Regions from separate parts of the Aliamphritea hakodatensis genome, predicted to be linked through region 2. Evidence: predicted binding sites of a transcription regulator. Region 2 holds the regulator's gene; the other holds the start of a gene.
The links. The regulator sigma-54, encoded in region 2, starts transcription at its own class of promoters, with help from an activator protein. The targets are predictions, from matches to a motif close to TGGCACNNNNNTTGCTNT.

Region 1 (16,071 bases), 2.4 Mb from region 2:
TGCAATGCCGCCGGTGATGCTTTCAATTTTAGAGAAATCTACCTGCTGGGAACCGATCAGGGTATAGCCAACGGTGGCATAGATCGCGAAGGCAATCAGCATGGCCGGCACGGTGGTAGGCATCATGTTGCGGATATGATCAAACAGGTTTACACCGGTTACGGCCGGAGCCAGGTTAGTGGTATCCGACAGCGGGGAAATCTTGTCACCGAAAAATGCCCCGGAAACAACCGCGCCGGCGGTCCAGTACATGGGAATATCAAAACCCGCACCGATGCCCATCAGGGCCAGACCGACAGTACCGGTGGTTCCCCAGGATGTTCCCAGAGATACCGAAACCACCGCGCAAAGCAGCATGCTGGCGGCAAGGAATATTTCCGGGCTGAGGATTTTCAGACCGTAGTAAATCAGCAGGGGAACGGTACCACTGGCGATCCAGATGCCGACAATCATGCCAACGGTCATCAGAATGGCGATGGAAGGTAAACCTACCCGAACGACGTGCAGGGCGCCGTCTTCGATGTCATCCCAGCGATAGCCGCGGCACCAGCCAATCAGGGCGGTAATTGCCAGACCGATCGCCAGAGGAATGTGCGGGGTGAAGTCACCGAAATAGAAAAGTTGAATGCCGAGAATGGCCAGCGTCAGCACAATTGGCAGCATTGCCATCATGAGGCCCGGCTTAGCAATTTTATTATTCATATGTTGCTCCAGGGGTTGTTACAGACTGTGGCAGGGCGATAAAGAGTATCCGAATGGCCAGCCACGGATTAATACTAAAGTCTTTGCCGGGAGCGGTGGTGAATGCCCTGTAAAACCTTGTAAACCGAATGTGAACCGTTGTTTACAGGGTGAGTTTTTAACGTGGTTTGATGGGTGTTACGGTGGGAAATACATGGGGACATTGCCGGGCTGAGGGGACTTTCAGCCCGACGAACTTATTCAGGCCAGTGAGAGGGAAAAGGTTTTGGTGGCCTTGATCAGATTATCAATATTGCCCGGCTCCATCAGGCTGTGGCCGGCGTCCCGGACAATGTGCAGCTCGGCCTGCGGGAGGGCCTGATACAGCGCATAGGCCTGTTGCAGCGGACACACCATGTCGTAACGGCCATGCACAATGACAGTGGGTATTTCGCTGATACGGTAGGCCTGTTCAAGAATCTGGTTGCCGGTGATGAAGCCTTCATTCACGAAATAGTGCGCTTCAAGGCGGGCCATGGCCAGGGCGATGTGCGGATCGGAATAGTGATCAACCACGTTAGGTTTAGGGTCGAGGGTTGAACAGCGGCCTTCCCAGACGGACAGCGCCTTGGCTGCAGACATCCGGGCGATCTCGTTATCTGATGTCAGGCGGCGATAGTAGGCGGTAAGGAGGTCGCCATGTTCCGCTGGCGGAATTTCGCCAATGTAATCCTGCCAGTAATCCGGAAAGACAGCGCTTGCTCCCTGCTGATACAGCCACTGGATGTCTTCCCGGCGGCACAGGAATACACCGCGCAGAATCAACCCGCAGACCCGTTCCGGATGGCGCTGTGCGTACAGCAGGCTGAGGGTTGCACCCCACGAGCCGCCGAACAGCAAAAACTGATCAATATTGAGGTGTTGGCGGATTTTCTCGATGTCTTCGATGAGATGATCGGTGGTGTTGTTATTCAGTTCTGCATGCGGGGTTGAGCGCCCGCAACCGCGCTGATCGAACAGGACAATGCGGTAGCGTTCCGGGTCAAAAAAACAGCGGTGCTGGGGGCTGGTGCCGCCGCCGGGGCCGCCATGAACAAAGAGTACCGGAATTCCCCGGGGGTTGCCGCTTTCTTCCACATACAGGCGGTGTTGGGAATCAACATCCAGTGAATGCAGTTTATAAGGGCTTATATCCGGATAGAGTGTATGCATTGGGCAACCTTGCTGTGCAGTTTAAGTACTGATGCTACTTAAAGAAATGAACTGAGTGCAAGGGGGAGTATAGCCCGGACAGTGAGTACTGTCCGGGCGGGAAGCGGTTTTTAAAGGTTAAAAACCGGCTTATCAGGCAGGTGCTGAATTACTTGGCAGCGCGGGCAGCACGCTTACGTTCGTTTTCAGTCAGCATCTTCTTACGCAGACGGATGAAGTTTGGTGTTACTTCAACCAGTTCGTCGTCTTCGATGAAGTCCAGTGCCTGTTCCAGTGTGAAGTGGATTGGCGGCGTCAGCTGGATGTTTTCATCTGTACCGGAGGCACGTACGTTGGTCAGCTGCTTACCTTTAATCGGGTTAACGGCCAGGTCGTTGTTACGGCTGTGAATACCCAGCAGCATGCCTTCGTAAACGTCGATGTTAGGTACAACACACAGACGGCCACGGCTTTGCAGGTTCCACAGAGAGTAAGCCAGTACTTTACCGGATACCATGGAAACCAGTACACCGTTGTTACGGCTGACCACTTCACCGTCTTTTACCGGACCGTAATGGTCGAAGACAGAGGTCATGATGCCGCTGCCGGATGTCATGGTCATGAACAGTGAACGGAAACCGATCAGGCCACGGGAAGGCATCATGAAGGTCAGGCGTACACGGCCTTTACCGTCAACTTCCATGTTGGTCATGTCTGCTTTACGTTTGCCCAGCTCTTCGATGATGCTGCCCTGATGCTGATCTTCAACATCAATCATGACAACTTCGAAAGGCTCCTGAATCTCACCGTCGATTTCCTTCTGGATTACTTCCGGACGGGAAACACCCAGCTCAAAACCTTCACGGCGCATAGATTCGATCAGTACTGACAGGTGTAATTCACCACGGCCGGATACTTTGAATTTCTCAGGGGAGTCACCCGGTTCAACGCGCAGTGCTACGTTGTGGATAAGTTCACGGTCCAGACGATCCTTGATGTTACGGCTGGTCACGTACTTACCGTCCTGACCGGCGAAAGGTGAATCGTTCACCTGGAAGGTCATGGATACCGTCGGTTCATCAACAGACAGTGCTGGCAGCGCTTCAACCTGAGCAGGATCACACAGGGTGTCGGAAATGTTCAGCACTTCGATACCGGTTACGCAGATGATGTCGCCGGCACGGGCAGTGTCAACGTCAACACGCTCAAGACCCAGGTAACCCATGATCTTCTGAACTTTACCGTTGCGGACAGCACCTTCTGAATCGATAACCTTAACTGGCTGGTTCACCTTAACTGTTCCGCGGGTAACACGGCCAACACCGATAACGCCCACGTAGCTGTTGTAGTCCAGGGCGGAAATCTGCATCTGGAACGGACCTTCAGTATCAACTTTAGGCGGCTCAACATGTTCAACGATGGCTTCGAACAGCGGTGTCATGTCTTCAGACAGGTCGTCAGCTTCCAGACCCGCGATGCCGTTCAGGGCAGACGCGTAGATGATCGGGAAGTCCAGTTGCTCATCGGTGGCGCCCAGGCTGTCGAACAGGTCAAATACCTGATCAATAACCCAGTCAGGGCGTGAACCCGGACGGTCAACCTTGTTAACAACAACGATAGGGCGCAGGCCCTGATCGAATGCCTTCTGGGTAACAAAGCGGGTTTGTGGCATCGGGCCATCAACCGCATCAACCAGCAGACATACGCAATCAACCATCGACAGAACACGTTCTACTTCACCACCAAAGTCGGCGTGGCCCGGGGTATCTACGATGTTGATGTGGTAGTCATTCCATTCAATGGCGGTGTTTTTCGCCAGAATGGTAATACCACGCTCTTTCTCCTGGTCATTGGAGTCCATGATACGCTCAGTGCCTTCATCACGGCGACCCAGGGTGCCGGACTGGGAGAGCATTTTGTCGACCAGGGTGGTTTTACCATGGTCAACGTGCGCAATGATTGCGATGTTTCTTAGTTTTTCGATCACGTCTGAGAACCTGTGCAGACAAAATAAATAAGGCGCGCATTATACATGAATGCGGGCAAAGCTGTGTGTTTCTTATTCATGTTTTGAAAAAATCACCAAAATGTCACATTAAATGACTGATTTAACGGGCTGACACAGGGCACAGCGGTAAAACTGCAGTAATATTGTGCGGCGAAAATAATGACGACCGGCGCTGGTTACCTGTATGCCCTGTTATGGGGCGCGTGCTTTTTGTTTGCACTATATTGGTGCGGTGTGGTTGGCTGATCCGAGGCGTCGTTATAAAGAGCACTTATTGAATGTCTGTAGTACGGTGTTTTGTACCGCAAAAGCAGATAAACAGGTAACGGGTAGGAAAGTCTCTGAAAGTCAGGCAGTTATTGGCACCAGTGGGGTTTTTCAGGCGGTTTTATGCTGGGAATACTGTTTAAGTGACGGTTTTTTTATCCGTTTTCAGTATCTGTTTTTGAATGTTGGCACGTGCTTTGCTTTTAGACTTGCCCATAACGGTAGTCGCGGCGAAGGTGCCGGTAAGCCTTATACGTTTGACCAGTGCCCTAGCAAACATATTTTTCTGTACGGTTGCTGTGACAGTAACGGTACGGAACAGACAAATTTAAACCTGTGGAGATGACGATAATGTCAGAGACTATTAAGCTGATTAAAGATAACAGCGTACGCTGGGTAGACCTGCGTTTTACTGATACTCACGGTAAAGAGCAGCACGTTACTATTCCTGCCAGCGAAGCAGATGAAGATTTCTTTGAAGAAGGTCAGATGTTTGACGGTTCTTCTATCGGCGGTTGGAAAGGTATTAATGAATCTGACATGATTCTGATGCCGGATGACAGCGCGTCTGTAATGGATCCGTTTGCTGAAGACTCTACTATTATTGTTCGCTGTAACATCGTTGAGCCTTCTACGGGCCAGGGTTACGACCGTGATCCGCGTTCTGTTGCCAAGCGTGCAGAAGCATATCTGATCTCTACCGGTGTAGCTGATACTGCACTGTTTGGTCCTGAGCCGGAATTCTTCGTATTTGACGAAGTTAAGTGGCATGCAAACATCAGTGGTTGCGGTTACACCATCAACTCTCAGGAAGCTGAATGGTCTTCCAGCCACAACATTGAAGGCGGTAATACTGGTCACCGTCCACGTGTTAAAGGCGGTTACTTCCCGGTACCACCGGTTGATTCCCTGCACGACCTGCGTGGCGCTATGTGTGACGCAATGGAAGCAATGGGTCTGACCATTGAAGTACACCACCACGAAGTAGCAACTGCCGGTCAGTGCGAGATCGGTGTTGGTCCGAACACTCTGACTGCCAAGGCTGACGAAGTACAGATCCTGAAGTACTGTGTACACAACGTTGCTCACGCATACGGTAAGACAGCGACCTTCATGCCTAAGCCACTGGTTGGCGATAACGGTTCAGGTATGCACGTTCACATGTCTCTGAGCAAAGATGGCGTTAACCTGTTCCACGGTGATGCTTATGCCGGCCTGAGCGAAATGGCGCTGTACTACATTGGCGGTATCATCAAGCACGCTAAAGCACTGAACGCGCTGACTAACTCTTCTACTAACGCTTACAAGCGTCTGGTACCGGGTTTCGAAGCGCCGGTAATGCTGGCTTACTCTGCCCGTAACCGTTCAGCGTCTATCCGTATCCCTTACGTGACTAATCCTAAGGCATACCGTGTTGAGACCCGTTTCCCTGATCCGTCTGCTAACCCGTACCTGTGCTTCGCGGCACTGATGATGGCTGGTCTGGACGGTATCCAGAACAAGATCCACCCTGGCGATGCAGCTGATAAAGATCTGTACGATCTGCCAGCTGAAGAAGCGAAGGAAATCCCAACTGTTGCTGCTTCTTTCGAAGAAGCACTGAGTGCTCTGGATAACGACCGTGAATTCCTGACAGCCGGTGGCGTATTCACTGATGACATGATCGATGCTTTCATCGCGCTGAAGCGTGAAGAGTGCGAGAAAGTCAGCATGACTACTCACCCGGTAGAATTCGATCTGTACTACTCTGTTTAATCACAGATAGCAGATGAAAAAAAAACCTCCTTCGGGAGGTTTTTTTGTGGGCATGGAACCGTGGGCTGAATCAGAAGTTGTAGGTCAGGCCGAGGCTGACGGTATCGATATCCAGATTGTCGCCTGCATCGTCTTCCATGTAATAGCGGGATATCTGCCAGTCAACGGCCAGTTGTTTATTGAAATGGTAGGCGGCTCCGAGGGCAATATAAGGATCGGTGCCATCTTCATCGGTGTTTCTGAGAGAGTTTTTCCCTTTAGCATCCCAGAAAAAGGCACCGCCGCGGGCCAGAAGACTGATGCTGTCGGTGACCATCATTTCACCTTTCAGGCCGAGAAAATAACCGGTTGCTTCAATCGAGCCTTTGTTATTGAAACGGTCTTTAACAGAAAGCTTGCCCTGATCGGTATAGCCCACTTCTGCGGAAAAGTTTTCGCTAATCCGGTAGCCGGCTCCCAGCGCGAAGGCGTTGTCTGTGGTATCTAAAGTAAAGCCGCTGGTATTGACTGACGGATCAAAGTCGGACCGGCCGATATTGCCGAACAGGTATACATCGCCTGCCTGATAGGGGGCTGCCAGAGCGGATACCGACAGTACAGAAATGGCCAGAGCGGCCATTATCGGGTGGTGCTTTTTCATCGTTTAATTCCTTTTAATAATTGCCTTTGGCTCCATGCCGACAATGATTTACAGCCCGTAAGCTGTATAACCGCGCCAAGTATATAGGCGTTGGCTGAGAAGGGTGAAGCGATTTCTTTCTTATTGATTATCCGGCAGGTGTGATTAACGGCAGCTGAGGTAAATTCAGTGCACTTTTTTGGTGCGACAGGTTCCGGGTGTGTATCGCCGGACGGATGGGGCAGACTGAAACCGGGCAGCGGTAAAGGCTACTGTTAGCAAGGCAGCCTGAAGCTGAAGCCTGATTGGCATTTGCAGCTCAGGCCTTTGGGTCAATGTTCTCAGAGTGTTGCCCCGTAGCGGGGTACTCATTCTGTCATGGATTGCATTGAGCACGTCGTTATTAAACACGTTGTTATTTATGCATTCTTGCAGGCGGGTAAGTTTTTCCGGGGTGCTGTGGCGGCTAGGAGCGAATACCTTGGCTGATATCTTTGCACTATTTTGGTGCGTTGTTAGAATGAAAGTGTGTGCCAGAGCACTGTAAACCCCTTTGTATGGGGCGGGCGGTTGTCTGGTTCGGTTCTTGCAGTACTAAATATCAGATCAGTTCAGAGAAGCTGGCGTTATGTCTTCATCATGTAAGAGCAAACTTCGGAAAGGTATTGGCAGGCATATTTATGGCCATAAAACTATATAAGCAGTTACTGGATAACCTGACCACGGCGGTCATGCTTATCGATGACCGTTTTTCGCTGGTGTATATGAACCCGGCGGCGGAAATGTTACTGGAAGCCAGCGAGCGCCGTTTGTTTCATGTGCCGGTACGGCAGTGGCTGACACTGGGGGATGAAGACTGGCAGTTGCTGAAAGAAGCGCTGGAGCACCAGCGGCCTTTTACTAAGCGGGAAGCAAAGGTTAACAGCCTGTCCGGGCATCAGTTTACAGTGGATTACAGTGTTAACCCGATGTTGCAGCAGTCTGAAAAACTGCTGTTGCTGGAGCTGCATCCCCGGGACAGATGGTTACGTATTTCCCGGGAAGAAGAGCTGCTCAGCCAGCATGAGACCTCTATTAATCTGGTGCGGGGGCTGGCCCACGAAATTAAAAATCCTTTGGGTGGCCTGCGCGGTGCAGCGCAGTTACTGCAACGGGAACTGGCTGACCCGGGGTTACATGATTATACCCAGGTGATCATCAGTGAAGCCGACCGGTTACGGGATCTGGTGGACCGGTTGCTGGGGCCATACCGCCGGCCGCAGCTGACATCGGTGAACATCCATGCGGTGCTGGAACACGTGGCCAGTCTGCTGGAAGCAGAGACCGCCGGGTCAATAAAGCTGATCCGTGATTATGATCCGAGTTTGCCGGAGTTCGCCGGCGACCAGACCCAGCTGATACAGGCGGTGCTGAATATCGTCCGTAACAGTATGCAGGCTTTACAGGAAGCAAACACTGCAGACCCCTGCATTACATTATGCACAAGAGTGGTGCGTAACATTACGCTGGGCAGTGAAACCCACCGGCTGTTATGCAGTGTTGAGGTGATCGATAACGGCCCCGGTGTCCCTGAAGAGTTACTCAGTAAGATTTTTTATCCGATGGTCAGCGGCAGGGCGTCCGGTACCGGTCTGGGGCTGGCGATTGCGCAGACAATCCTTTCACAGCATGGCGGTCTGATTGAATGTAAGACGGTGCCCGGTGAGACCCGTTTCCAGTTACTTATACCGTTAGAGACACTGCCGGTGGACCTGCCTGCAGGTATGCATGATCAACAGGAGAATATACGTGGCTAATCAGGCAAATGTATGGGTGGTTGATGATGATCAGTCGATTCGCTGGGTGCTGGAACGGGCGCTGAAGAGTGACTCGCTGCAGGTGACATCTTTTGACAGTGGTGACGCCATGCTCAGCCGGCTGGAACGAGACCGGCCGGATGTGGTGCTCAGCGATATCCGTATGCCCGGAATTGACGGGTTTGGATTGCTGGAGCAGGTACACGGTGAATATCCGGACTTGCCGATTATTATTATGACTGCCCATTCGGATCTGGACAGTGCCGTGGCCTCTTATAAAGGCGGGGCGTTTGAGTATTTACCGAAACCCTTTGATATTGATGAAGCTACTGCCATTGTGATGCGGGCGGTGGAACATGCCCATGAACAGCAATCGCTGGTGGAAGTACAGCCTGAGCCCAGTACCGAGATTATTGGCGAAGCGCCTGCCATGCAGGAGGTGTTCCGGGCCATCGGGCGTTTATCACAGTCTAATATTACGGTGCTGATCAATGGTGAGTCGGGTACCGGTAAAGAACTCGTTGCGCAGGCGTTGCACCAGCACAGTCCGCGGGCGGCAGCGCCGTTTATTCCGCTGAATATGGCGGCGATTCCCAAAGATCTGATGGAATCCGAGCTGTTTGGCCATGAAAAGGGTGCGTTTACCGGGGCGGCCAGCCGGCGTCCGGGACGCTTCGAGCAGGCCGATGGTGGCACCCTGTTTCTGGATGAAATCGGTGACATGCCCGCCGATACCCAGACCCGGCTGTTAAGGGTGCTGGCTGAGGGTGAGTTCTACCGGGTTGGCGGGCACACCTCGGTAAAGGTTGATGTGCGCATCATTGCCGCTACCCACCAGGATCTTGAAAAACTGGTGGAACAGGGGCGTTTTCGGGAAGATCTGTTCCACCGTTTAAATGTTATCCGCATTCATATTCCTAAGCTGGCGCAGCGGCGGGAAGATATTCCCAAGCTGGCCGAGCACTTTCTGCAAAGTTCTGCACGGGAGCTGGCGGTAGAGCCTAAAGTACTGAACCCGGTCACCGCTGAGTTTCTTGCCGGGCTGACCTGGCCGGGCAATGTCCGGCAGCTTGAAAATACCTGCCGCTGGCTGACCGTCATGGCGTCCGGCCGGGAAATTCTGCTGGCGGATTTACCGCCCGAACTGGCGGATCAGACTGACAGTGTAACGGCGGGTACTGATACCGGCATGAACTGGCAGGCGGGTCTGCAGCGCTGGGTAGAAACCGAACTGGGGCAGGGGCGCTCGGATGTACTGGCAACGGCTGTGCCGGACTTTGAAAAAGTAATGATCCGGGTAGCGCTGGCGCATACCGGCGGGCGACGCAAAGATGCGGCCCAACTGCTGGGCTGGGGGCGCAATACCCTGACCCGGAAGATCAAAGAACTGGCAATGGAAGATGTCTGAGCTGTAATCCCTTCACCGGGCGGCTATAATTGCCGCCCAGTCTTTTTAACTATCAGGATGTTTTATGCTGCACGTGGTGCTGTTTCAGCCGGAAATCCCGCCGAATACCGGTAATATTATTCGTCTGTGTGCCAATACCGGATTTCAGTTGCATCTGATCGAGCCGCTGGGGTTCGATTTTGATGATAAAAAACTGCGCCGGGCAGGGCTGGATTATCATGAATTTGCCGACGTGAAACGTTATGCCAGCCTGGATGACTGTGTTGCAGCGTTGCAGCCGGGTAAAGTCTGGGCACTGACCACCAAGGGCACGGCCAACTACAGCGAAGCGGCGTTCAGTGCCGGTGATATTCTGCTGTTTGGCCGGGAAACCAAAGGGTTGCCTGATGAAGTGCGTGATGCACTGCCGGCAGAACAGAAACTGCGCTTACCGATGAAAGGGGACAGCCGCAGCCTGAACCTTTCAAACACGGTTGCGGTGGTGGTTTATGAAGCATGGCGCCAGTTAGGGTTTGGTGGCCAGGTTTAAACAGTATGTCTGACAGGGGAATAGATCATGGCGCAATCAAAAGTCTGGCTGATTACTGAGCTGGCACCGCCGGAATATTCGCCGGACCGTGAGCAGTGCTGGTTAAGGGCGACCGGTTTTGGCGGAGTAAAGCTAACTTTTGCCGGTATCCGGGGGCAGATGATTAATATTCTGTCACTGCAGCATCAGCAGTTACCGGTGGCGGTCATGTCTGATAGGTTTACCGCACTAATGGCCGAACATCAGATTCCGCATACCGCCATGCTGGGTATGCTGCCGGTACCGGCTTCCGGGTTGCAGCTGATGATAGACAATGGTCAGGCGGCTGCCTGGCTGGCTAAACAAAATACCTGATAAATTTACTGTAGATATTTTCCACATTATTCACTTTGGTGATCGGAATTCGATATGACTAACAATGATGTATTACGCCGTGTCCGCTATATTTTTGATATTGATGACAATGGCATGATCGCTGTCTTTGCCGCTGCCGGCCTGACAGTTACCCGCAGTCAGGTGAGTGACTGGCTGAAAAAGGATGACGATGCTGATTTTGCCCTGTGTGAAGATCAGTTGCTGGCGACTTTTCTGAATGGCTTTATTAACGAAAAACGGGGTAAGCGGGAAGGGCCTGCTGCGGTGCCTGAGTCAAGGCTGACGCATAACATTGTGTTTATGAAGCTTAAAATAGCATTGAATCTTCAGGCTGAAGATGTACTGGAAATCCTGGCGCTGGGCGGGTCAGAAATCAGTAAGCATGAACTGAGTGCTTTCTTCCGCAAGCCGGGGCATAAGCATTACCGTGAATGCAAAGCGCAGATTCTGCGTAACTTTCTTAAAGGGTTACAGTTGAAGTATCGCCCGGCTGTCTGATGTCAGACATATATGTGGCACAATAAAAAAGGCCGGCTGTTTATTGCAGCCGGCCTTTTTTGTACGGGTACGAGGCAGTTTAGTGCTGCGCTTCCTGAGTACCTTCCGCTTCTGCCATGCGCTGCTGCATCTGCTGAGCGTACAGGGCATCGAAGTTAACCGGTGCCAGCATAACGGCAGGGAAGCTGCCTTTGTTAACCATGCTGTCCACAGTTTCACGGGCATAGGGGAACAGGATGTTCGGGCAGAAAGCACCCAGAGTGTGGTGCAGTTCCTGCTCTTCCAGACCGGAAATGGTGAAGATGCCTGCCTGCTGGATTTCAGCCAGGAAAGCGTTCTCTTCAGCGTTCTTTGCCGTTACGGTCAGGGTCAGGATAACTTCGTAAACACCGTCTTCCAGCTTGTTGGTTGACGTGTTCATGTCCAGACCGATTTCCGGCTGCCATTGCTTAGTGAACACTGCCGGGGAGTTTGGCGCTTCGAAAGAAGAGTCTTTGGTGTAGATGCGCTGGATAGCAAACTGTGGTGCTGCCTGTTCCTGTTGCGCTTGTTCGTTCTCAGCCATGTTAAATCCTTAATGTCAGTCGATGATCAGCCCTGTAACAGGCTGTCAAGTTTGTCTTGGTGTTCCAGGGCGAACAGGTCATCGCAGCCGCCCACATGGTAATCACCGATAAATATTTGCGGCACAGAAGTGCGTCTGGTCCGTTCAATCATTTCCTGCCGCGCACCGGGCTGACGTTCAACGTCAATTTCCGTGTACGCTGCGTTCTTGTGTTCAAGAAGCATCTTGGCGCGACGGCAGAATGGGCACCAGCCGTTACTGTAGATTGTAATATCAGTCATGGAGTTACTTCAGAATAGGCAAGCTTTGTGCCTTCCATTCTGTCATACCGCCTGACAGTTTAACGACATTGCTGAATCCGGCCGTCATCAGTTTTTTGGTGGCCGCGCCAGCGGTCTGGCCAAGGTTGCAGACCACAATAACAGGCTTGTCTTTATGCTTGTTGATTTCAGTCATGCGGGTATCAAGTTCGTTAACCGGAATGTGAATCGCATGGGTAATGTGGCCGGTGTCATATTCTTTCTTCGGACGGATATCCAGAATGACCGCATTCTCTTTATTGATCAGGCGGGTTGCTTCATGGGTGTTAACGGCCTTACCGCCCTTGCGCTGTTCGGTGAAGATCAGCATGCCCAGGGTCAGAACCCAGGCGATAATCAGCATGAAGTTATTGGTTGCGAATTCGATCACTTGTTCCATCGTAAACCTTTTTAGATGTGCTTTATTCAGCCGCAATATTTAGAAAAAGTGGCGACATTCAGCAGCAGTTGCCGAAACCGGCCGGCCGCTCAAGCCGCAGTTAAAATCTGTAAAGCGGCCAAGTATACCCCGCGTTTGCTGTCGAGGTAACAGGCTGAGGCTAAATAATGATGATTTCCTGAGGATTCCTTCTGTTGTGCCTTTGGGAGACTTTCAGGGTCAGGAAAAATTCACCGCAGGCACTTGTCGGGTTCGCCTTATGAAGGAATTCCAAGTAAAATGCGCGGTCTTACATATCAGCTAAAAAGCCCGTATCAGCCTGTCTGATGTTTGCTGCCGGGCAGTCACACACCGGAAAAGATCACCCATGACCGAGCAACGTAGCACCAAAGCTTTGATTATTCTTGATGGTTTCGGCGTCGAAGCCACAGAATCCAGCGCCGTGATGGCCGCGAATACCCCGACCTGGGATCGTCTGATGGCCAATTCGCCAAACAGCCGCATTGCCACTTCCGGGATGGCGGTTGGGCTGCCGGACGGTCAGATGGGCAACTCCGAAGTGGGCCATATGAATATTGGTGCCGGCCGTACGGTGTACCAGAACTACACCCGTATCAGTAAGGCCATTGAAGAAGGCAGCCTGTTTGAAAATGAAGCGCTGGTGAGTGCCATTGATAAAGCCAAAGCGGTTGACGGTGCGGTGCATGTGATGGGACTGCTGTCGCCGGGCGGTGTGCACAGTCATGAAGAACACATTTTTGCGTTGCTGGAAATGGCGGTAAAACGTGGTGTCAGCAAGGTTTATCTGCACGGCATTCTGGATGGCCGTGATATGCCACCGCGCAGTGCGCAACCATCAATTGAAGCGGCAGAAAAGAAGTTTGCTGAGCTGGGTACCGGTGCGTTGGCAACCATCGTGGGCCGTTACTATGCCATGGACCGTGATAACCGCTGGGACCGGGTGCAGACCGCCTACGATGCTATGACCAAAGGTCTGGCGCCGCATTATGAAACCTCGGCTGCCGACGCACTGGCCAATGCTTATGAGCGGGATGAGAACGACGAGTTTGTTGCCGCCACCTGTATCATTGGTGATGACGGCCAGCCGGTGGGGCTGATCCGCGATAATGATACGGTGATCTGTGCAAATTTCCGTCCGGACCGCGCCCGGGAAATTACCCGTGCTTTTGTTGATACTGACTTTGACGGTTTCCAGCGCAGCCGCGTCCCGGCACTGGCGGATTTCGTCATGATGACCGAATATGCCTCAACGATTAAAACCAGCTGTGCGTATCCGCCTAATAAACTGTCTAACAGCCTGGGTGAATACCTCTCTGATCTGGGCCGGACCCAGTTACGGATTTCCGAAACTGAAAAATACGCCCACGTGACCTTCTTCTTCAACGGTGGCGAGGAAAATCCGTACGCCGGTGAAGACCGTATTCTGGTGCCGTCACCGGACGTCGCTACTTACGATCTGAAGCCGGAAATGAGTGCACCGGAAGTAACCGAGAAGCTGGTTGCAGCCATTAAGAGTGGCAAGTATGACCTGATTGTCTGTAACTTTGCGAACCCGGATATGGTTGGCCACACCGGTAACTTTGATGCGGCAGTTAAGGCGGTTGAAGTCATTGACGGTGCAATCAGTCAGGTGCTGGAAGCTATGCAGAGCGTTGCCGGTGAAACCCTGATCACCGCAGATCACGGTAACGTGGAGCTGATGGTCAATCCGAAGACCGGTCAGGCGCATACTGCACATACTAACTGGCCGGTAGCACTGATTTATGACGGCCCCCGTCATGCTCAGCTGAGTCTGGAAGATGGTGCCCTGTGTGATCTGGCACCGTCATTACTGGATCTGATGGGGCTGGATAAACCTGCAGAAATGACCGGCCAGTCGCTGGTGCGTTTCAGCTGATGAATATGGCCGCCAGTCACAACGCGGCCATTTTTCTATGAGCCGGATTTATCGGCCAGCGATATTGCTGGTACTTTCTTTATGTGTCCTGATGCCGTCTTTTTCATTCGCGGCGAATGAAGAAGCGGCCACGGCTGCCCAGATTAAAGCCTTACAGAAAAGCGTCCGCCAACTGACGGCTGCCCTGAATGAAACCCAGGGCGAGAAAAAGTCAGTACAGGGTGAGTTGCGCAGCATTGATAATAAAATCGGCAAGCTGGCCAAACAGATCGGCACGCTGAATAAGCAGCTGGGCGGCGCGGAAGCAAAGCTGAAGAAATTACAGGCCTCGCGCAAACCGATTCTGGCGTCATTGCGGGAGCAGGCTAAGGGGCTGGAAGTACAGCTCAAACAGCAATATAAAACCGGTAAGTTACCACGCTTACAGTTGTTGCTGACCCAGCGGGACCCGGAGCAGGTGTCCCGTATGTTGCAGTACTATGACCGGATTAATCAGACGCTGGCAGATAAATTGCAACATTTCCGTGATGATCTGGTCAAACTGGATCAGGCAGAAGAGGCAATCCGCAGCACTCAGCAAACTGTTTTCGACCGTCGTGATGCATTACAGAAAAGTGCCACCGAACTGAAGGCGGGCCGCAGTGAGCGGAAGCAGATCCTGGCCCGGCTGGAAAAAGACCTGAAGGCTGGCAGTAAGAAGCTGAAGAATCTTAAAGCGGATCAGCAACGGCTGGAGAAAGTCCTGGCGCAGTTGCAGATCTCCATCAGTGAAGTTGCGCTGGGCGGTAATGACCGGGCGTTTTCAGAGCTGAAGGGCCGCCTGCCCTGGCCGGTTAAGGGTAAACTGACCCGTGGCTTTGGCAGCATGCGCGAAGGCGTCAGATTTGATGGCGTGATACTGACGGCGAAACAGGGGCGGGCAGTTAAAGCGATTCATCACGGCCGGGTGGTATTCTCTGACTGGCTCAGGGGCTATGGTCTGCTGCTGATCATTGATCATGGCGGCGGTTATATGACCATGTACGGCCAGGCGGACAGCTTGTTAAAAGATGTCGGTGAATGGGTCTCTGCCAAAGAAACCGTTGCCACAGTAGGAAACAGTGGCGGTAACAGTAAGCCCGGTTTATTCTTTGCCTTACGGTATAAAGGAAAAGCGCGAAATCCAAAGCAATGGCTGGTGAGGCGCTGACCGGCCAACAGGAATGTAGCCTGGATATCATCGTCTGATATCCACAGAATTAAGGATTCAGTATGAAGCTGACCAAGCAGCTAGCGAGTCTGTGTAAACCTCTGGGTTTGCCATGTTTATTGAGTATGTCATTACTGGGCGGTGTCGTTCAGGCTGAAGACGCGCCCGCGCCGGTTGTAAAACCTCTGCCACTGGAAGAAATCCGGGTGTTTACTGAGGTATTTGACCGTATCCGTCAGGACTATGTTGAGCAGGTTAGCGATGAACAGCTGCTGGAAGATGCGATCCGCGGTATGCTGGCCGGGCTTGATCCGCATTCCACTTATCTTGAACCGAGTGCCTTTTCCGAACTGCAGACCCACACCAGCGGCGAATTTGGTGGTCTGGGGATTGAAGTGGGCATGGAAGACGGTTTTGTCCGCGTAATCACGCCGATTGATGATACCCCTGCGCAAAAGGCCGGTGTGAAAGCCGGGGACCTGATTATTAAACTGGGTGATCAGGCGGTTCAGGGCATGGACCTTAATGATGCGGTCGAGCTGATGCGGGGCCCGGCAGGGTCTGAACTGGTGC
Region 2 (16,071 bases):
AACATCATTTAAGGTAGTCCGCAGATGGAATTAAAAGATAAAGTCATTGTTATCACCGGAGGCGGCCGAGGCCTTGGCCGCGCCATGGCACTTCAGGTTGCAGCAAAAGGTGCCAGACTTGCACTGGTTGACCTTGATCAGCAAGGTCTGGATGAAACCATCGGCCTGTGCATGGAACTGGGTACTGAAGCCCGGGGTTACATTGCTAATATCGCCGAAGAAGACGCCGTTACCGAACTGTTTGATGACATTGCGCAGGATTTTGGCGCCATTCACGGTCTGGTCAACAATGCCGGTATCACCCGCGACGGGCTGTTCATTAAAGTGAAAGACGGTAAAGTCGTCAGCAAAATGAGCCTGGATAACTGGAATCTGGTCATGGATGTCAACCTGACCGGTACCTTCCTGTGTGGCCGTGAAGCGGCTGTTAAGATGATCGAACTTGGCTGTGAAGGCTGCATCATCAACATTTCTTCCATTTCCCGCAATGGCAACATGGGCCAGACCAACTACACGGCGACGAAAGCCGGCGTACAGGCAATGGCGGTTACCTGGGCGAAAGAGCTTGCCCGCTACAACATCCGGGCAGCGTCAATTGCACCCGGTTATATCGGTACCGAGATGGTAATGAGCATGAAACCGGAAGCACTGGAAAAAATTGCTGCCGGCATTCCTGCCAAACGCCTGGGTAAGCCGGAAGAAATCGCCAGCACTGTCGCCTTTATTCTGGAAAACGATTACATCAACGGCCGCTGCATTGAGGTCGATGGCGCACTGCGCATCTGATCCGCTCTTCTGCTCAGACAAAAAAGCCAGCTATACGCTGGCTTTTTCTGTAAGAAATCCGGGTTAATACCCCAGCGTACGGTCAACGGCTTTCACCGGCAGCCCCAGCCCGATGGCATGGATATACTCTTTTGCCTGCTCAATCGCATCCCTGATGGATGTCGGCGCCGCGATGTGTGGCGTGATAATGACATTATCCATCGACCACAGTGGAGAATCCTGTGACAGAGGTTCGTACTCAAAGACATCCAGCATTGCCCCCCGCAGACGCTGCTTACGCAGCGAATCTATCAGGGCCGGGGAATCAACCACTTCTCCCCTGCCGACGTTAATCACAACCGCCTCCGGTAACAACTGTTCCAGCACCGGGCCGTTTACCAGCCCCTGAGTATGGGGGCTTGAAGGCAACAGGTTTACGAGTACCCGGGTGCCCCGTAAAAATGCAGACAAAGCATCCTGCCCGGTAAAACTTTCCACCCCGGCAACCACTTTTTCTGTGCGGCTCCAGCCCCGCACGATATAGCCATCATCGGACAGTCGCCGGGCAACCTGAGAACCAATCGCTCCCATGCCCAGAATGCCCACAGGCCAGTTACTGCGGGCATCAATTTTTTCCGGCTGCCAGACACTGCGGCGCTGCTGGCGCTGATAGGCATCAAAGTCCCGGCTGAAATGCAGTAAGCCGTACCGCACGTAATCGGTCATCCAGGTGGCCATACCGGCGTCCCGTAATTTCAGCACCGGCACACCTTCCGGCAGCCCCGGTAACGCCAGTAACTTATCCACACCGGCACCGAGATTAATGATGGCTTTAAGCTGGGTATGACGTTCAAACAGCGCCTGCGGTGGCTGCCAGACCAGCGCATAGTCTGCCTGCCAGTCCGGCATTTCTGTCTCCGACCATAACCGGCAGTCTGCACCGGGTAACAATTCTGTTACAGAGGGCAACCAGTCTGAAAAATCTTCACCACGGGCATAAAATACTACCTTCATAATGTCCTGCCGTCTGAGCCTTGTGAAAGGCCACTGTAAAACAAAAAAAAGCCCGGTAACAGTACCGGGCTTTTTTATAAACGATAGGGCGGGATCAGTCTTTGATCCGATACTCTGCCGACCGGGCGTGTGCCGTCAGGCTTTCACCACGGGCGAGCACAGATGCGACCTTACCCATTTCTGACGCCCCCTCTTCAGAGAACATAATCAGAGATGAACGTTTCTGGAAGTCATACACCCCCAGTGGCGATGAGAAGCGCGCGGTACCGGAGGTCGGCAACACGTGGTTGGGGCCTGCACAATAGTCACCCAGTGCTTCTGCAGTATAACGTCCCATGAAGATCGCACCGGCGTGCTTAATTTCAGGTAACAGGGCTTCAGGCTCAGCGATTGATAACTCCAGGTGCTCCGGCGCTACCCGGTTGCTGACAACGGCAGCAGCAGACAGATCAGGTACTTTAATCAGAGCAGCACGATCAGTCATAGATACACGGATAATGGCTTCACGCTCCATAGTCGGCAACAGCTTGTTAATGCTCGCTTCTACCTTGTCCAGGAACGCTGCATCCGGCGAAACCAGAATAGGCTGTGCATCTTCATCGTGTTCAGCCTGAGAGAACAGATCCATGGCAATCCAGTCAGGATCAGTCTGACCATCACAGATCACCAGAATCTCAGAAGGTCCGGCAATCATATCAATGCCCACCGCACCGAATACTGCCCGTTTCGCCGTGGCAACAAAAATGTTACCCGGGCCAACAATTTTATCGACCTTAGGCACCGTTTCGGTTCCGTACGCCAGTGCGGCTACCGCCTGCGCACCGCCTACGGAAAACGCCCGGTCTACACCGGATAACGCCGCTGCCGCCAGTACCAGTTGATTGACCTCACCGTCCGGCGTCGGCACAACCATGATCAGTTCTTCAACACCGGCAACCTTTGCAGGAATCGCGTTCATTAACACAGAAGACGGATAAGATGCCTTGCCACCCGGCACGTAAAGACCCACTTTATCCATTGGCGTGACTTTCTGGCCCAGCAAAGTGCCGTCAGCCTCACGGTACTGCCAGGATTCACCCAGCTGCTTCTCGTGATAGTCGCGAACCCGGTCAGCGGCAGTTTGCAACGCTTCTTTCTGATCCGCCGGCAAGGTAGCCAGCGCTTCCTGCAGCTGTTCTTTAGAGAACTCAAGCTCAGCCATTGAAGAAACATTAAGGCGGTCAAAACGGTTGCTGAACTCAACAACTGCTGCGTCTCCACGCTGTTTTACCTGCAGGAGAATATCATCAACAATGGCATTAACTTCTTTGTTAGAAACCGCTTCCCAGGCCAGCAGACTGTCCATCTGCGTGGCGAAATCTTCCTGCTGGCTGTCCAGCCGTAATACATTTAACTCAGCCATTACTTACCTTCACTCTTTCTTGCTTCTACTGCGGCGGCTAACTGCTCAATAATCGGTTGAATCTGACGATGCTTCATTTTCATCGCAGCCTTACCGACGACCAGCCGGGAACTGACATAAGCAATTTCTTCCAGCGGTACCAGACCGTTGGCACGCATGGTGTTACCGGTATCCACAATGTCCACGATCCGGTCAGCCAGCCCCATAATCGGCGCCAGCTCCATCGCACCGTACAGCTTGATGATGTCTACCTGATGCCCCTGACGGGCATAGTATTCTTTGGTGACATTGACAAACTTGGTGGCAACTTTAATCCGCCCGGATACCGGCGGCGCGTCCTTCAGAGATGCAGTCATCAGCTTACAGCGGGCAATGTCCAGATCCAGCGGTTCATAGACACCTTTGGCGCCGTACTCCATCAGCACGTCTTTACCTGCCACACCCATGTCTGCGCCACCATGTTCAACATACGTTGGCACGTCAGTGGCTCTGATCACAACCAGTTTAATGTTGTCATGGTTGGTATCAAAGATCAGTTTACGGCTGCTGAAGATATCTTCTGCAGGCAGGATATTCGCCGCTTCGAGCAACGGTAACGTGTCTTTCAGAATACGCCCTTTCGACAGGGCTATAGTCAATTGCTGTTTCATGTTCGCTGTTTGACAATCCGTAAAGAGGGCAGCGCCACAGCGCTGCTGAAAATAAATAAAAAGTCTGCTGGCAGAAAATGCTTAACCCGGCACCCGCTTAATCTTAGCGCCCAATAATTGCAGTTTTTCTTCAATGCACTCATAACCACGGTCAATGTGGTAAATCCGCTCAATGATGGTCTCACCTTCGGCAAGAATTGCAGCAATAACCAGACTTGCAGATGCCCGCAGGTCAGTCGCCATAACCGGCGCTGCTGTCAGCTTATCCACACCTTCCATGATTGCCGTATTACCTTCGATGGTGATCTTGGCACCCATGCGGGTCATTTCCTGCATATGCATGAAACGGTTTTCAAATACCGTTTCCTTAATGCGGCTGACACCTTCGGCCACAACATTCATGGCTGCAAACTGCGCCTGCATATCGGTTGGAAAAGCCGGATAAGGAGCCGTCACCAGGTTAACCGCCTTCGGCCGTTTACCGTGCATATCGAGTTCAATCCAGTCTTTGCCGGTTTTAATTTCGGCGCCGGCTTCTTCCAGCTTCTGGATAACCGCATCCAGAATATCAGGACGGGTATTCTTAACCCGGATAGAACCGCGGGTCGCTGCAGCGGCGACCAGATAGGTACCGGTTTCAATACGGTCAGCAACCACCGGGAAATGACAGGACTTCAGCGACGGTACACCGTTTACTGTAATTGTGTCCGTTCCGTGACCGGAAATATCAGCACCCATGGCAATCAGGAACTCAGCCAGATCCACCACTTCAGGTTCCCGTGCCGCGTTCTCGATAACACTCTGGCCTTCAGCCAGCGCTGCCGCCATCAGAATATTTTCGGTACCGGTTACTGTCACAGTATCGAAGAATACCCGGCCGCCTTTCAGACGTCCGTCACAGGTAGCACGGATAAAACCTTCTTCCAGTACAATGGTTGCACCCAGGGCTTCAAGGCCTTTAATGTGCAGGTCCACCGGACGGCTACCGATTGCACAGCCACCGGGCAGAGACACTTCCGCATGACCATAGTGAGCCAGCAGCGGTCCCAGTACCAGAATGGACGCCCGCATGGTTTTCACCAGCTCATATGGCGCAACAGTTGAATTGATGGTGCGGGTGTCAATTTCAACACTCAGCTTTTCGTCGACTGTCAGATCCACCCCCATCTGGCGTAACAGCTCCAGCATGGTCGTGATATCGTGCAGGTGAGGAAGGTTGCTGATAGTAACAGGTTCATCGGCCAGCAGACTTGCCGCCAGAATAGGCAACGCAGAGTTCTTTGCCCCGGAGATTTTTACATCGCCTTTCAGCCGGCTTCCACCGGTAATAATTAGTTTATCCATCGACGCTTTGCCTTATCAAATTAGTTCTGTAACTCAGCCCACTGTGCAGGCGTATAGGTTTTGATAGTCAGCGCATGAATACTGCCATTAGCGATTTCTTCAGCCAGACACTGGGAAACCATCTGCTGTTTTTTAACCGGACGTAAGCCTTCAAAAACCTCACCGACAACGGTTACCTGGAAATTACAGCCTTCACCTTCAGGATAGACAACACAACCTTCCAGTTTGCTCTCCAGTAACTGCTTAACTTGTTCGATTTGCATGCAAAATACCGCTTAAATTTGGGAGGAAAAATAACAGATGAAATGATAGCCGATTACGATATAAAAGGCGACGGAAGGATACACCGAAGCGGGGAATTCCTGAGACAAAGCAATCTCAGGAAGGTTATTTCCAGATCCGGCTGGACGACAGCCCGACCAGCTCCGCCATTTGCACCATTTCATCCGGGAAATGCAGAGCTTCGAGCGACAGATCATTTCGTTCAGCCAGACGCTGACAGCTTAGCCAGAATGCCAGCGCGGAGCTGTCGACACGGGAAATTTCAGAAAAATCCATCACGACCCGGCCAGTGCGTTCAGCCAGACGGGCTTCTGTCACCTGCCGGGCATGTTCGGCTGTCGCGAAAATCAGATCACCGCTTAACACCAGGGTATCCGGGGCGTGCGGTTTACAACTGAACGGTGCCATTTATTTGCTTACATCCGTTTCTACCTGGGCTTTCCAGTTGGCAATTACACCGCCAACATCACCGCGGTTTTTCTTCACCAGCGAAGCAAACTGATTCTTAAAGTTAAGACGCAGGTTAATACCGTCCAGATGAACGTTTACCAGCTTCCAGCCTTCGGGCTGTTCCAGCATGTAGTAATCCAGCTTGTATGTAGCACTGCCTCCGGAACGCACCTTAACACTGACGATCTGTTTGTTCGGCTTAGGGCTCGGACGGCCTTCAGGCAACAGTTCATAACCGGTAATTTCAAAGCCCACCAGCGCTTTGGCATAGGTTCTGATCAGGGTATTTTTGAAAACACCTGTAAACTCTGCCCGCTGTTCAGTGGTTGCCTTGCGGTAATATTTACCCATCACCCGCTTGGCGATGTAGTCAAAATCCACGACCGGCACCAGCAGCCGCTCAATTTCTGCCATCAGTGGCGTCACATCATCGCCGGCAGACAACCCTCCGTCACCCAGAACACTGATCATTTCAGCACTGGCTTTATCAACCGGCTCACTGGCAGCCTGCCATGACGCCAGGCTCACCGGGCTAAGAGCAACCAGTACCGCCAGACTAAAAACAGATAATAATTTACGCATAATTTTTCTCTTTATTCGGTCGCTTCATTAAACAGAAACTTACCAATCAGTTCTTCTAATACCAGCGCGGACTGAGTATCTTCAATAAAATCTCCGTCCTGTAGCATTTCTTCATCAGCACCGGTCGTAATCCCGATATATTTTTCACCCAGCAGGCCGGACGTCAGGATAGACGCAGAGCTGTCCAGACTCAGGTAATTTACATTCGAATCAATGGCCATCTCCACCCGGGCCATCAACTGATCCTCATCCAGAACAATTGCCGTTACCTGACCAATTTTAACCCCGGACATGGTTACCTTGGAGCGGGAGGTTAAACCGCCAATGTTTTCAAACAATGCATAGACTTTATAGCTGCGGTTACTCTCAGACAGAGTAAGTCCGCTTACGTTCAATGCCAGCACCAGCAGCGCCAGCGCACTGGCCAGCATAAAAAAGCCTACTGCTAATTCCAGTCCCCGGATTCGCATCTTATAAATCTCCAAACATCAAAGCAGTCAAAATAAAGTCCAGCCCAAGTACCGCCAGCGACGCATACACCACCGTGCGGGTCGTTGCCTGGCTGATACCTTCAGACGTCGGCACAGAGTCGTAGCCCTGATAAACCGCGATCCAGGTGACCGCCACACCGAAAACCAGTGCTTTGATCAACCCGTTTACAACGTCTTCAAAAAAGTCCACAGAGTTCTGCATATTAGACCAGAAAGAGCCTTCATAAATGCCCAGCCAGTCGACCCCCACCAGCATACCGCCCCAGATTCCAACAACGCTGAATATCATGGACAGCAGCGGCAGGCTGAGCATACCGGCCCAGAAGCGCGGCGCAATAATCCGGCGTAACGGATCAACCCCGATCATCTCGAGGCTGGACAGCTGCTCGGTGGCCTTCATCAGCCCTATTTCAGCGGTCAGTGCAGACCCGGCCCGTCCGGCAAACAACAGTGCGGTCACCACCGGCGACAATTCACGTACCAGGCTAAGGGCCACCATCTGCCCCACCGCCTGCTCAGAGCCGTAATCAACCAGAATGGTATACCCCTGCAGACTCAGCACCATGCCGATAAACAAGCCGGATACAATGATAATGATCAGCGACAGTACACCCACTGAATACAGTTGCTGAATGAATAACGGCCACGCCTGACGGCCCGGAATCGCAAAGACCGCCTGTGAAAGAATGATGCCGGAACGGCCAAATGCTTCCACCCTGTTCAGCCCGGCAGCCCCCAGCGCCTGAATTTTTGCAAACATTTTAGTTAACCCTGCATCAGCTGATCGAGATAATCATCAGCCGGAAAATGAAATGGGACCGGCCCGTCCGGCAGACCATCCAGAAACTGACGTACCTGGGGAGAATCGTTTTCGCGTAACTCAGCTGCCGTGCCATGCGCCAACACCTTAGCGTCGGCAATCAGGTAAATATAATCAGCAATGGCCAGTGTCTCGTTGATATCATGGGAAACAATGATACTGGTGTGCCCCAGCGCTTTGTTCAGGCGGGCAATCAGATTCACCAGCACCCCCATTGCAATCGGGTCCTGTCCGGTAAACGGCTCGTCATACATCACCAGATCCGGATCGAGCGCGATCGCCCGGGCCAGCGCAACCCGCCGCGCCATACCACCCGACAGTTCACTGGGCATCATATCCGCAGCGCCGCGCAATCCGACTGCATGAAGCTTCATCAGCACCACGTCACGGATCATCTGTTCGCTCAGGTCGGTATGTACACGGATTGGAAAAGCAACATTCTCGAACACTGTCATATCGGTAAAAAGTGCACCGCTCTGAAAAAGCATGCCCATTTTTTCCCGTACCCGGAACAGGTCTTTGCGGGAGAGCGCCGGGATATTGTCTTTCTCAAGAAGAATCTCGCCATTATCCGGTTTCAGCTGACCGCCGATCAGACGAAGCAAGGTCGTTTTACCCGTGCCGCTTGGCCCCATGACTGCAGTCACTTTCCCCCGGGGAATGCGAATATCAACGCCATCAAAGATTGCCCGGTCTCCCCGCGCAAAACTTAACTGTTTAATATCGATAATACTGTCGTCAAGATAACTCATCTTAAACTCTCGAACTCCCCACAGAGTTACTTCGGCAATATATTGAGAATGTGCAGCCTGACGCTAACGTCAGCCAGGTAAAAAAAGGGTTAATACACCGGCAAGCTGTGCAGTGGGTGTATTGACTGCAATTCCCCGTCAAAGTTTGGCTAACGGTTCAGTTATTTCGGTATATAGAAAGAACAGATACAGGATCTGGCGCCTGTCATAAGAAATACACGCAAACCGTCCGATATTCCCTGATCTCTGACTCAGTCAGCCAAAATCACATCAGCATAGCAACGAATAGCGCGCACTATACCAGAGCACCAACCCCGCCACCAAAAAAATCCCGCAGAAAAAGCCAATAAAATCAGCCTGCCGTTACACAGGCCTTGCACATCCGTCCGATTCTTCATTAAATATGCGGCTCATTCTTTTTCATGTTCGAGTCCCAAAAACTGATGCTTTACCCTATTCTTGCTTTGCTCACCGGTTTTGTTGTCCTGGTCTGGAGTGCTGACCGGTTTGTTGACGGTGCCGCCGCCACTGCCAAAAACTTTGGTATGTCGCCGATGCTGATTGGTTTAACCATTGTCTCATTCGGTACTTCAGCACCGGAAATTCTGGTATCAGCAATGGCTTCAACCAGTGGCGCCGGCGGTCTGGCAATCGGTAATGCCCTGGGCTCAAACATCGCCAATATCGGGCTCGTTCTGGGGGTTACAGCCCTGATTACCCAGCTGCCTGTAAAGTCCGGCGTACTCAAACGGGAAATCCCTCTGTTACTCGGTGTGACCCTGCTGGCAGGGCTGGTTCTTTTCGATCAGTATCTGGGGCTGACAGATGCCCTGATGCTTGCTGCTGCGCTGATTTTCAGCCTGTTCATGTTTGCCCGCTTCCAGAAGTCGGCCGAAAATGATGAGCTGGCCAGCGAAGAGGAAGAACTGCCGGATATGACAACGGCTAAAGCAGTGTTCTGGCTGATACTGGGCCTGGCGCTGCTGGCCGCGAGTTCACGGGCTCTGGTGTGGGGTGCCACCGAAATTGCGCTGGAACTGGGCGTCAGCGATCTGGTGATTGGCCTGACAATTGTTGCCATCGGCACCAGCCTGCCGGAACTGGCGGCCTCCGTTGCAAGCGCGCTTAAAGGCCACACGGATATCGCGATCGGTAACATTGTCGGCTCAAACATCTTTAATATTGCCGCGGTGATGGCAGTACCAGGTTTTCTGGCACCAATTGCGTTTGATGCGGTCGTAGTATGGCGTGACTATGGAGTTACCCTTGGCCTTACCGCGTTACTGCTGGTACTGGCACTGTGGCAAAAGCCACCCCGCATCAGCCGCCCGGAGGGCGCATTGCTGCTAATCGGCTATGCTGCGTATCTGGGTGTGCTATATAAGATGAGCGTTTAAGTAATGCAAGACACATTTAATTTTCTGGCTTCAGCGCGGCGCACTATCCAGATTGAACAGGCCGCAATTGCCGATCTGGAAGCACATTTAAACGGTGACTTCGATACCGCCTGCCAACTGGCACTCAACTGCAAAGGGCGGCTGATCGTCACCGGCATGGGAAAATCCGGTCATATCGGTAAGAAAATCGCTGCGACCCTGGCATCCACCGGCACGCCAGCATTCTTTGTCCACCCGGGGGAAGCCAGCCACGGCGACCTGGGCATGATGACACCGGAAGACCTGATCATTGCATTGTCTAACTCCGGTGAAACCAGTGAAGTAACCGCACTCCTGCCGTTAATCAAGCGCATGAATGCGCCTTTGATCAGTATTACAGGAAATCCGGATTCAACCCTGTCACGGTTTGCCAGTGCAAACCTGAATGTACAGGTCACAGAAGAAGCCTGCCCTCTCGGACTGGCACCCACATCAAGCACCACCGCTGCACTGGTAATCGGCGATGCTCTGGCCATTGCGTTACTGGAAGCCCGCGGATTCAGCGCTGAAGACTTTGCGTTTTCTCACCCCGGTGGCAGCCTGGGACGGCGGCTGTTGCTGAAAGTAGCTGACATCATGCACAGTGGCGATGAAATCCCGCTGGTCAGCCCTGATACGTCACTGGATAACGCCTTACTGGAAGTTACCCGTAAACGTCTGGGTATGACCGGTATTCAGGATGCAACCGGTAAACTCATCGGCATTTTCACCGACGGTGATTTGCGACGTACCCTTGACCAGAATGTCGACCTTAAACACACCCCGATCAGCCAGGTGATGACCCGCGAATGCACCACGGCCGAGGCAGAAATGCTCGCAGCTGAAGCCCTGCAAATCATGCAGAGCCATAAAATTAATGCCCTGATCGTACTGAACGAAGCAGGCACACCTGTCGGCGCACTGAACATGCATGACCTGCTACAGGCCGGAGTAATCTGATGCTGACCAATATCTCTGAAGCACTTATCCGGCAGATGCAAAACATACAGCTCGCGGTTTTCGATGTCGACGGTGTACTGACCGACGGCAAACTGAACTTTCTGCCCGACGGCAGCGAAATTAAAAACTTCAACACGCTGGATGGCCTTGGCATCAAAATGCTGCAAAAAGCAGGCATTCAAACGGCAATCATCACTGGCCGAAGCTCTCCTCAGGTTGAAAAAAGAGCAAAATCACTGGGCATTTCCTACCTGTATCAGGGACGGGAAGATAAGCTCACCGCACTTCAGGACCTGTGGGCAGATACCGGCTTTAACGCAGAAAATACCGCTTACATCGGCGATGACCTGCCAGATCTGGCTGCTATCCGGGCGGTTACTTTTGGTGCAACCGTCAACGGCGGCCATCAGTTTGTCCGCCAGCATGCCGACTGGTGCACCAGCCGTCAGGCCGGTCAGGGCGCCGGCAGAGAATTTTGTGAAACCATTCTGGCCGCGCAGAATAAACTTGATGCAATCTGGGCTGAATACCTGTGAGCATCCGTTCCCGCCTGCGTATATTCAGCGCCGTCATCATTGTCAGCATCAGCGTCTTCTATCTGGGCTGGCAGGACAGCACTAAGAAATCAGCGGAAAAATCCGATAAGCCGGCACACCCGCAGGCGGACTACTTCATCAAGCAAAGTCACGTCAAAGACTTTGCTACCGACGGGTTACAAACCCAGTCCCTGACCGCCGAATTCACCGAGCACTTGCCGACAAAGCAGCGCCTTGAACTGCAGAACCCTCATCTGCAATTTTACACAGACGGCAACATCACGCAGTCAGTCACCAGTAATCAGGCCGAAATGCCGGATAAAAACAAACACGTAGAGTTTATCGGCAATGTTATTGTCCGGGATCTTCAGCAACCTCAGCAGCAACAGACACTGAAGACGGAAACCCTGACGGTTTATACCGAGAAAAAGCTTGCGCAAACCGCCGCAAAAGTCACAATATCTGATCAGTCAGGCCGCACAACAGGTGTTGGCATGGAAGCTGATTTCAACGCCAACACTGTCGAATTGCAATCCCAAGTAAAAGGGCTTCACTATGTCAATTAGCCGTATTGCAACACCACTCATCCTGTTGTCAGCATTGTTTTCCGGGCTGGCAAACGCTCTGCCTGAAGACAAATCACAACCCATCCATATTGCCGCAGACAGCGCCAATATGAATGAGCTGACCGGGATTACGGTATACAAGGGTGCCGTCAATGTTCAGCAGGGCACCCTGAAGATCGAGGGCAGCACTGTCGAGTTACAACAAAAAAACGGCGGCGTCACGAACATCAAAGCATTGGGCAGCCCGGCTCACTATGAACAAAAGCCCAATAAGCAGGAACCGCTTACCCATGCGTATGGTAACAAGCTGGATTACGATACCAGCGCTGAAATACTGGTCATTACCGGGAAAGCTAAAGTCACGCAGGGCGGAGATGTCTTCACCGGTGACCGGATTGTGTACAACATGAAAAAAAGTACCATTGAAGCATTCAGCGACGACAAAGCTTCAAATGAACGGGTGATTATGGTTATTCAGCCAAAAGCAGCTCAAAGCAATGATAAGAGCGGCAACAATTAATGAGCAGTCTCAAAGCATTAAATCTGGCTAAAAGCTACAAAGGCAGATCCGTTGTAAAAGATGTCTCCATGCATATCGAGCGTGGACAGATTGTCGGCCTGCTGGGCCCTAACGGCGCAGGCAAAACCACCTGTTTTTATATGATTGTCGGACTGGTAGACGCTGATAAGGGCACGATCTTGCTCGATGATCAGGACCTCACCAAACAGGCCATGCATAACCGTGCCCGCAAAGGCATCGGCTACCTGCCACAGGAAGCGTCCATCTTCCGTAAGCTCAGCGTACGGAATAACATTATGGCGATCCTTGAAACCCGTCCGGAACTGAACAAACAGCAGCGCGAAGAAAAACTGGCCGAACTGCTGGAAGAATTTCATGTAACCCATCTGGCTGACAGTCTGGGGATGGCTTTATCCGGAGGCGAACGCCGCAGGGTTGAAATTGCCCGCGCCCTGGCAACAGAACCCAGCTTCATTCTTCTGGATGAACCCTTCGCAGGCGTGGACCCTATTTCGGTCACCGATATAAAAGCCACCATTAAACACCTGCAAAGCAAAAACATCGGCATCCTGATTACTGACCATAATGTGCGTGAAACATTAGATATTTGTGAACAGGCGTATATAGTCAGTGAAGGATATATTCTTGCCGCTGGCGCACCAGAAGATATACTGAGTAATCAGCAAGTGAAGCAGGCATATCTGGGCGAGCAGTTCCGCCTGTAGTTTTCTCCCTTTCCATTCTCTGACAGGTACAAGCAGTTATATGAAACAGGCGTTACAACTGAAGATTGGCCAGCACCTTACGATGACCCCGCAATTGCAGCAGGCGATTCGGCTGTTACAACTGTCAACGCTTGACCTGCAACAGGAAATCCAGGAAGCCCTCGACTCCAACCCTATGTTAGAAGTGGGTGAAGAAGAAGCAGCCGAAAACACTGAAGCGAAAGTCGAGCATGACGCCGACGCACCAGCCAGGCAGGAAACCACTGAAACAGTCAGTGCTGAACCGGAAGACACCCATGTAGCAGACAGTGACTGGAATGAAGACATTCCGGATGAGCTGTCAACGGACAGCCAGTGGGAAGATACCTTTCAGACGGCCACGCCGGCATCGACCAGCAATAATGACTTCAGCGACAGCAACTTTGAAGCCAATGATACGGCGGTAGAAACCCTGCAGGATCACCTGAACTGGCAGCTGAACCTGACGCCAATGAGCGAGCTGGATCAGTTAATTGCCACCAATATCATTGATGGAATTACCCCGGACGGCTACCTGAGCATTGAACTGGAAGCCATTCACGAGCACTTCACCAGCCAGGACGATTCACGCCTGCAGGAAACCGAACTCGACGAGATTGAAGCGGTGCTGCGCCGGGTGCAGCAATTTGACCCGCCGGGTGTTGCTGCCCGCGACCTGAGTGAATGCCTGTTACTGCAACTGGATCAGTTACCGGCTGACACCCCGTACCTCAAAGAAGCCCGTAAGATCGCCAGCCAGTACCTGCCGATTCTTGGCAGCCATGACTACAAACTGCTGATGCGTAAAACCCGGCTCAAAGAACCACAGTTACAGGCCGTGGTCGCCCTGATTCAGTCGCTGAATCCGAAGCCCGGTGCCACGATCACCACCAGCCATTCTGAATACGTCATACCTGACGTATTTGTCAGCCAGGACAAAGGTATCTGGCAGGTAAAACTCAGCCCTGAAGCCTCTCCCCGGTTACGCATCAATGACAGCTATGCAGACCTGATTAAACGGGCTGACAACAGCCCTGACAACACCTATCTCAAAAGCCATCTGCAGGAAGCGCGCTGGTTCATTAAAAGCATTCTCAGCCGTAATGAAACCCTCCTGAAGGTCACCCGTGAGATCGTCGCCCGCCAGCAGGACTTCCTGGAAGAAGGCGAAGAAGCCATGCGGCCAATGGTGCTGCATGATATTGCCGAAGCTGTCGACATGCATGAATCAACCATATCCCGGGTAACCACCCAAAAGTATATGCATACCCCGAGAGGTATCTTCGAACTTAAATATTTCTTCTCCAGCCACGTCAGCACGGACGGAGGCGGAACCTGTTCCTCCACCGCAATCCGTGCGCTGATAAAGAAACTGGTTGCTGCTGAAAACCCTGCCAAGCCGCTGAGTGATAATAAAATTACCCAGTTGCTGGATGAGCAGGGAATCAAAGTCGCCCGCCGAACCATCGCAAAATATCGTGAGTCTTTGAATATTCCACCTTCAAATGAACGAAAGCGTCTGGTTTAATGAAATTACGGATAACATCCGTAATGCACTAACAAGGAGATTGCCATGCAAATCAATATTTCTGGTCACCACGTCGAACTGACAGAATCACTGAGCAACTATGTGCACAGCAAATTCAGCAAACTGGAACGTCACTTCGACAACATCACCAACGCCCAGGTCACACTGAGCATTGAAAAAACCCGGCAAAAAGCCGAAGGTGATGTTCATGTAGCCGGTGGCCAACTGTTCGCCACACACGAACACGATGACATGTATGCCGCAATTGATGGCCTGATCGACAAGCTCGACCGCCAGGTTATCAAACATAAAGAAAAACTAAAGAATCACAAATAGCAACGTTTCTGAAACCTTATGTTAATCAAAGATCTACTTACCCCCTCAAGAGTGCTCCACGCTCTTGAGGGCGGCAGCAAAAAACGCACCCTGGAACTCATCAGTAAAACCATCGCCCAACAGTCAGACGACCTTGAAGAAGAAGACATCTTTTCAGGCCTGATCGGCCGGGAACGCCTGGGAAGTACCGGTATCGGAGAAGGCGTCGCTATTCCCCATTGCAGACTGGACCACTACAATCAGGTGGTTGGATGCCTCGTTCAGCTGGCCAATCCCATTGATTTTGACGCCATCGACGGCGCGCCTGTTGATCTGTTGTTTGTCTTGCTTGTACCCACTGACGCCTGTGATAAACACCTGCAAACGCTGGGCAACCTGGCAGAACTGTTCAGTCAGACCGAATTTCGTCAACAGCTGCGCAGTGCTTCCTCCGGCGAAGAATTACTGCAGGCAGCGACCCATTACAAGGTGAATAACTGACATGAAACTGGTAGTGATCAGCGGCCGTTCCGGCTCGGGTAAAAGTACCGCTCTGCAGGCGCTGGAAGACATTGGCTTCTACTGCATCGACAATCTGCCTGCCCACCTGTTACCCCAACTGATCACCCGCCCCCCGGAAAAAACCAGTAACGATGCACCGCAAACCCTGCTGGCGGTCAGTATTGACGCCCGTAACCCGCTCAGTAATCTGGAAGAGTTTCCGGCAATTCTGAAAAAACTGCGGGAAAAACAGAACATCAGCTGTGAGCTCTTATATCTGGACAGCAACGAAGAAGTGCTGCTTAAACGTTACAGTGCCACCCGGCGCAAGCACCCGCTTTCTAACGAACAGCGCAGCCTGAAAGACGCTATCGAGTATGAGCGCGAGCTGCTTGGCCCGTTGGCGGAACTGGCAGATCTGCGTCTGGACACCAC

Region 1: glnL (nitrogen regulation protein NR(II)) is a predicted target of sigma-54. The motif match lies at 7,097-7,114, and genes of this name have one in related genera.

The regions. Positions count from the first base shown of each region.
Region 1 is NZ_AP025281.1:4,068,009-4,084,079, reverse strand. It holds gene nhaC (Na+/H+ antiporter NhaC) at 1-702, opposite strand, end outside; gene pip (prolyl aminopeptidase) at 943-1,893, opposite strand; gene typA (translational GTPase TypA) at 2,042-3,859, opposite strand; gene glnA (glutamate--ammonia ligase) at 4,499-5,902, shown strand; gene PCI15_RS18710 (porin family protein) at 5,973-6,542, opposite strand; gene glnL (nitrogen regulation protein NR(II)) at 7,202-8,317, shown strand; gene ntrC (nitrogen regulation protein NR(I)) at 8,310-9,725, shown strand; gene trmL (tRNA (uridine(34)/cytosine(34)/5-carboxymethylaminomethyluridine(34)-2'-O)-methyltransferase TrmL) at 9,790-10,254, shown strand; gene PCI15_RS18690 (hypothetical protein) at 10,282-10,608, shown strand; gene PCI15_RS18685 (YehS family protein) at 10,663-11,127, shown strand; gene secB (protein-export chaperone SecB) at 11,207-11,692, opposite strand; gene grxC (glutaredoxin 3) at 11,719-11,973, opposite strand; gene PCI15_RS18670 (rhodanese-like domain-containing protein) at 11,978-12,391, opposite strand; gene gpmI (2,3-bisphosphoglycerate-independent phosphoglycerate mutase) at 12,759-14,309, shown strand; gene PCI15_RS18660 (murein hydrolase activator EnvC family protein) at 14,347-15,498, shown strand; gene PCI15_RS18655 (S41 family peptidase) at 15,561-16,071, shown strand, end outside.
Region 2 is NZ_AP025281.1:1,304,027-1,320,097, reverse strand. It holds gene PCI15_RS06030 (SDR family oxidoreductase) at 25-786, shown strand; gene PCI15_RS06025 (2-hydroxyacid dehydrogenase) at 850-1,779, opposite strand; gene hisD (histidinol dehydrogenase) at 1,874-3,181, opposite strand; gene hisG (ATP phosphoribosyltransferase) at 3,181-3,831, opposite strand; gene murA (UDP-N-acetylglucosamine 1-carboxyvinyltransferase) at 3,913-5,175, opposite strand; gene PCI15_RS06005 (BolA family protein) at 5,196-5,438, opposite strand; gene PCI15_RS06000 (STAS domain-containing protein) at 5,563-5,865, opposite strand; gene PCI15_RS05995 (MlaC/ttg2D family ABC transporter substrate-binding protein) at 5,866-6,489, opposite strand; gene mlaD (outer membrane lipid asymmetry maintenance protein MlaD) at 6,501-6,959, opposite strand; gene mlaE (lipid asymmetry maintenance ABC transporter permease subunit MlaE) at 6,961-7,740, opposite strand; gene mlaF (phospholipid ABC transporter ATP-binding protein MlaF) at 7,746-8,552, opposite strand; gene PCI15_RS05975 (calcium/sodium antiporter) at 8,975-9,949, shown strand; gene PCI15_RS05970 (KpsF/GutQ family sugar-phosphate isomerase) at 9,953-10,927, shown strand; gene PCI15_RS05965 (KdsC family phosphatase) at 10,927-11,463, shown strand; gene lptC (LPS export ABC transporter periplasmic protein LptC) at 11,460-12,029, shown strand; gene lptA (lipopolysaccharide transport periplasmic protein LptA) at 12,019-12,549, shown strand; gene lptB (LPS export ABC transporter ATP-binding protein) at 12,549-13,274, shown strand; gene PCI15_RS05945 (RNA polymerase factor sigma-54) at 13,315-14,820, shown strand; gene hpf (ribosome hibernation-promoting factor, HPF/YfiA family) at 14,866-15,156, shown strand; gene ptsN (PTS IIA-like nitrogen regulatory protein PtsN) at 15,175-15,636, shown strand; gene rapZ (RNase adapter RapZ) at 15,638-16,071, shown strand, end outside.